2 regions of the Pseudalkalibacillus berkeleyi genome follow, and region 2 is predicted to be linked to the other one. Evidence: riboswitches for the same ligand, from Rfam matches in the RefSeq annotation. Region 2 holds a riboswitch; the other holds the start of a gene.

Region 1 (3,160 bases), 1.5 Mb from region 2:
CGTAAGTATGATTTCAAGTCAAATCGATGCGGATCGTATGGATTACTTGTTACGCGACGCTTATTTTACAGGAGTGAGTTATGGTCAGTTCGATATTGAACGGATCCTGAGGGTTATGAGACCGCAAGAAGATCAAGTCGTCATTAAACAAAGTGGCATGCATGCGGTTGAAGACTATATTATGAGTCGCTATCAAATGTATTGGCAAGTCTATTTTCATCCGGTTACACGCAGTGCAGAAGTTATTTTATCCAAAATATTACATCGTGCGAAGTCCCTATTTGAAGAAGGGTATACGTTTAAGTTGGAGCCGGTGCACTTCATTTCACTTTTCAAGGAAAAGGTCGAGCTAGATGATTACATAAAGCTCGATGAGGGCATTATTCAATATTACTTTCAAGCTTGGCAAGAGGAAGACGATCCTATTCTGAGCGATCTTTGCGAGCGATTTTTGAACAGACGGTTGTTTAAATACATGGAGTTCAATCCGAACGTACAAATGGAAGATTGGCATCAGTTATATACGTATTTCATCAAAGCGGGCATAGATCCTGATTATTACTTGATTGTCGATTCATCATCAGACCTTCCGTACGACTTTTACCGTCCGGGTGAAGAAGAAGAGCGATTACCAATCCACTTATTAACGAAAAAAGGGGAATACCGCGAGCTTTCTAGAGAGTCGACCGTTGTAGAAGCAATCTCTGGGAAGAAACGGACCGATCATAAGCTTTATTACCCAGCAGATTTAATCGAACAAATTGATGATCAAGACTTAAAGAGAAAAATAAGTGAGATATTAGATATTTAGGAGGGGATTCATCGTGCTTGAGCATCATGCGCGGTTGATAGCACTATTTAATTATGCGAGGGAAGTTGTGGGTCGTAAGAAGCTTCAAAAGATTGTCTACATTGCAAAGAAGTTAGAGTTTCCATTTGGGGAAAAATATCAATTTCATTTCTACGGACCTTATTCAGAAGAGCTGACACTCCGTGTCGAAGAATTATGTAACCTCGGATTCATAGAAGAAACGAAAGAAAAAGTTTCAGGCTATTACCAATATCGTTATGTGCTGACGGAACAAGGTGAGCAATTTCTAAAGCACTTTGACTTGGATCTAGGACCACTCCAATCTTGTGTAACCTCGATGAATGAGCAACCGTCACGCATTTTAGAGCTAATCTCTACGATTCTATATTTCGACCATATGACGAATGAAGAAATTGTTGAGAAGGTACAGACCGTCAAACAAAAACAAAAGTACACAGATGAAGAAATCCAAGAAGCCTTCCGCTATATTGACGATCTGAAAAAACAAACCATTATGAATTAAAGGAAAGAGGCTGTAAGAATTTCAGTGAAAACTGAGCTTCTGACAGCCCTTTGTTAATGTTGATTTCTTTGAAATTCAAACGTAGAAGATTTACTGAACCTTTTTTATCTATGTTGGTTGAAAGCAATTATCCTATACCGAAATCAACAATAAAGAGTATCAAAGAATATGGATTAATCATTGACAAACACCACATTTAGTGAGAAGTTTATATAAACAACACAATATATTGAATATTTGAGCGTTGGGTGCCTCTCTAATGGAGGCTTAATAGGGAATCTGGTGCAAAGCCAGAGCTGTCCCCGCAACTGTAATTGTGGACGAACGGAGAAGACCACTGTATAAGTCAGTCTTGAAAAAGGTGCTTATATGGGAAGGCTCCTAGTAGGAAGAAGCATAAGTCAGTAGACCTGCCCATAGCTTGAGTGTTTCAATTCTTCGGGGATTGAGGGTTGAAGCGTGGGCGTCTTTCGAGCGGCTTCTTTTCAATTTTTGCAATGTCGCTTCGAATGTCATATAACCGTCTCCGTTTCAACCACTCCATTCGAGTGGTTTTTTATTTTGCCTTTGTTCAGTTCTGATGTTGATTTTGGATTAACGAACAAAGCTTTCTAATTAAAGGAGGAAATAGTATGACAACGACAATGAAAACGGATGACCCGATTACTATGCTGGCGGAGACGTTAAAGACGGAATTTCCGCATTTAAATATTGAAAGTCTGATTGAAAAATCCTCCATTCAACAAGACATGAAGGATCCTTCATCTCAAATCAATACGATTCTTCTGGAAGGATTATCCCGTATTACACAGGAGGAGCCTGATTGGACGTACGTTTGCGCGCGTATTTACTTGCAATCGATTTATGAAGAAGCATGCATCAATAGAGGACTGTCGAAGCCGTACGATCATTTTTACGATTTACTTGAACGATTAATTGAAAAAGGGTTGTTTGACCGAAGCCTGCTCAATACTTATTCAAAAAGTGAAGTGGATGAACTTCAGGAAGTGATCAACCCAAGTAGAGATCACTTGTTTACGTACGCTGGAATCCGGATGTTAGCCGATCGTTATATGGCAAGAGATTACGAGCGAAACTTATATGAATTACCGCAAGAAAGATGGATGGTCATTGCGATGACATTAATGATGCCAGAGCCTAAGGAGAAACGTCTGCCACTCGTTAAAGAAGCATATTGGGCGCTATCAAACTTGTATATGACTGTAGCGACACCGACACTTGCAAATGCGGGTAAGGCGCATGGGCAGCTTAGTTCCTGTTTTATAGACACAGTCGATGATAGTTTGCGAGGAATCTATGATTCTAACACGGACATTGCAACACTGAGCAAGGCTGGTGGTGGTATTGGGGTTTATTTAGGTAAGATCCGTAGTAAAGGCTCGGATATCAAAGGGTATAAAAATACGTCTTCTGGGATCATCGCTTGGATGAAGCAGCTCAATACGACTGCAGTGAACGTCGATCAGCTTGGACAACGGAATGGAGCGGTGTCCGTTTATTATCCAGTCTTCGGTAAGGATATATTCGCGTTCCTTGATGCGAAACTGAATAACGGTGATGAGCGTCAACGTACACACGATCTTTTTACAGGAATTGTCATCCCAGATTTGTTCATGGAAAAAGTGGAACGTCGTGAAGATTGGTACTTGTTCGACCCTCATGAGGTGAAGAAGCTGATGGGCTTTGAGCTAGATGATTTTTATGATGAACAAAAGGGGGCAGGAAGTTTTCGAGATCGGTATGAGCAGTGTGTGCAGCACCCACTCTTATCCAAAGAAAGCGTCCCTGCAATTGAAATCATGAAG
Region 2 (3,160 bases):
GTGTAATAGTGATATTCAGAGAAAATACGTACCCCTTGGCGAGAGTACTTTGACACACACTGCTTGGGCTGTCGATGCGCTTGTAGCGGTTTCGGATCAACCGACTAAAGAAATCAATCGTGGAATTCAATTTCTCACTTCACAAGGTGCAAATAATGATTGGACAGAGTTGTATCCAAAAGGGCAAGGTATGGCAGCTGGATTTTATATCCATTATGAAAGCTATCGATACATTTGGCCATTGATGGCATTGAGTCATTACAAAAACAAGTATGACGATATTAAATAGACGATAACCATACACCATTTGGATCCTTTGAGTTTTGAACTTTGATACCCGTCATCCTCACATTGGTAATTGAAGGTATAGCACCTTTCTTTGACTCGAGTACATCTGGGTTTAGTGAAAAAATCTTGTAAAAAGTATCATCTAATTCCATCTCTTTTGTTTGAACTTTCATATTTTCTATAATTGTAAGGTCAGAGGCTTCTAATACGTCTGGATGTGTTTGCAGTTCTACTCTGAATCCATAAGGCGTTGAGATGAATGTTCTTCTTTCACCAATGTTAACATCCCATCCAATCGCATCAACCTTACGGCAAATTTGGTCGTGTTCCTTATCCGTCTTTATCAATCCTATATGATCGAACATGACCTTCTTCCCGTAACCAAAGGTAATATTCACATTACCTTTTCTCATTTCTATGATTCGAAATAGAATGCCTTTCTCCCTGAAATCATCCCAAGAGAGTGGTGGATCAAAAGACTGGAAATTGCCTTCGAATTTTCCTAGCCTTTGATAAACTTCAAACCCTTGGCTTTCATAATACCTTTCTGTTTCCTCTAAAAATGGCGTCCAGTAATGGTAATGAAACAGCATAGCGACCTCCTTGAATGATGTTTTAATTCCATTCTATCAAAGTTAAATTTTTACAACAAATCTAACATTCTTTCAAACTGGATTACAAAAAAGGTTGCTTTATTACCGGGAGTGTAGTGTATAATCATAACTAGGAAAAATTTCATACATACGAGAATTGGTGTCTTTATCATTAAAGACTTAATAGGGAAGTTGGTGAAAGTCCAACGCGGTCCCGCCACTGTAATTGGGAGTGATTTGCAAATAGCCACTGTACTACTTATGTACGGGAAGGCGCAGATTACAATGACCAAAAGCCAGGAGACCTGCCAGTTCTGTAAGCACTTACAAACCTACGCGGATAGGAAGGTGTGTCACGTGATTTTCGATTGTTAATTTCGGAGACTCAAGCGGCATCTTCATGTTCTATCGTGGAGATGTTTTTTATTTGCTTCAATGTATCAAACGTTTCTATTATTCAATCAGGAGGCTTTTTTGATGAAAAAATTATTATCTTTACTCTTCGCAGTTTTATTAACAATTAGTGGACTTGCCGGTTGTAGCGACCAATCAGCCAAACAGGAAGAAAACCAATCGAGCGATCAGTCAGCGCAACCAACTGATGAAAATGCTTTTCCCGTAACCATTACCGATGCTCTTGATCATGAGGTGACGATAGAAGAAACACCTAAAAGAATCGTATCTCTCATCCCAAGTAACACAGAAGTTATCTACGAACTAGGTCTAGAGAAAGAAATTGTTGGTGTATCTGATTTTGACAATTACCCAAAGGAAGTCAGCGACAAGGAAAAAGTCGGCGGTCAAGAAATTAACGTTGAGAAAATAATCTCATTAAATCCTGACCTTGTACTCGCGCACGAGTCCGGGGCTCAACTTGCATCTGAGGCACTTCAACAGTTGAGAGACTCGGGGATTGCAGTCATTGTGGTGAACGAGGCAGCTAATTTCGAAGAAGTGTATGATTCAATAACCATGATAGGGAAAGCAACCGGTAAAGCTGATAAGGCTTCTGAAACAATCAATGACATGAAAAAACAAGTTGAGGAAGTAAAAAAGAAGGTTGCTGAGGTAGACGAACAAAAGTCAGTCTTCGTCGAAGTTTCACCTGAACCTGAGATTTATACACCAGGTAAAAATACATTCATGCATGAAATGCTACAAATCATAAATGCAATAAATGCTTCAGCAGACATTGATGGATGGGCGAAAATTGATCAAGAAACGATTATTGATAAGAATCCGGATGTCATTATTACGACTTACGGGTACTACACTGAGAATCCAAAGCAACAAGTGTTAAATAGAGAAGGATGGAGCAAGGTTACAGCAGTAGAAAGTGACCAAGTACATGATGTACATTCTGACTTAGTGACTCGATCTGGTCCAAGACTAGTAGAAGGAGTAGAGCAGCTTGCGAAAGCCGTCTATCCTGAAGTATTTAGCGAATAATCGTAGTTTTGCTTATGGAATAAGTACGCTGTTTCTACTACTCAGTTTATTACTCGGCATATCGATCGGTACGGTCCAAGTGCCGTTTATGAGTACAATCCTCATTGTAGGTCATGAAATACTTCCAATTATTAATATGAATTCAGTTGACCCTATGCATACGAATATTGTTCTCAATGTTCGTTTACCAAGGGTCATCCTAGCAAGTCTCGTTGGAGCAGCTCTCGCTATTGCAGGAGCTGCTTTCCAAGGCTTATTACGTAATCCGCTAGCTGACCCTTATACGCTGGGTGTTTCATCAGGGGCTTCTGTAGGAGCTGTCATAACATTATTCTTCCAATTATCCATTCCGTTTGTCGGCTCATTCACATTGCCATTAATGAGCATACTATTTTCATTTGTAACCATCTTCATCGTACTTAATTTTGCTCGAAAGATTGAAAAGTCAATGAGAGTGGAGACGATCATTCTGACCGGGATCATTTTCAGCTCATTTCTAAGTGCAATTATTTCATTAATGATTGCGCTAACTGGTGATGAACTCAGACAAATAATTGGTTGGCTTCTCGGAAGTGTTTCGATGAGGGGTTGGGTTTATATCAAAATTATTATGCCATTCTTGCTCATTGGATCCGCGATCTTATTATTCAATGCTAAAGAACTTAACGCGATGTCATTTGGTGAAGAGAAAGCACATCACCTAGGTGTCAACGTCCACAGAAGAAAAATGCTCGTATTAACTGCAGGTTCCATATTAACAGGTTCTGCTGTTGCCGTATCAGGGACAATTGCATTTGTAGGGCTAGTGATCCCACATCTAACGCGTTTAC

What was found. Region 2 has a riboswitch for cobalamin ahead of L2716_RS06975 (ABC transporter substrate-binding protein). Riboswitches for the same ligand answer to the same signal wherever they lie in the genome.
Region 1: linked by a shared signal. The riboswitch ahead of L2716_RS14565 (ribonucleoside-diphosphate reductase subunit alpha) and the one ahead of L2716_RS06975 (ABC transporter substrate-binding protein) in region 2 are both predicted to bind cobalamin.

Annotation. Positions count from the first base shown of each region.
Region 1 covers NZ_JAKIJS010000001.1:2,804,111-2,807,270, reverse strand. Annotated here, with positions in the region: gene L2716_RS14575 (HD domain-containing protein) at 1-811, shown strand, start outside; gene L2716_RS14570 (YwgA family protein) at 825-1,334, shown strand; cobalamin riboswitch at 1,564-1,766, shown strand; gene L2716_RS14565 (ribonucleoside-diphosphate reductase subunit alpha) at 1,967-3,160, shown strand, end outside.
Region 2 covers NZ_JAKIJS010000001.1:1,300,735-1,303,894, forward strand. Annotated here, with positions in the region: gene shc (squalene--hopene cyclase) at 1-289, shown strand, start outside; gene L2716_RS06970 (hypothetical protein) at 282-881, opposite strand; cobalamin riboswitch at 1,023-1,208, shown strand; gene L2716_RS06975 (ABC transporter substrate-binding protein) at 1,359-2,330, shown strand; gene L2716_RS06980 (FecCD family ABC transporter permease) at 2,293-3,160, shown strand, end outside.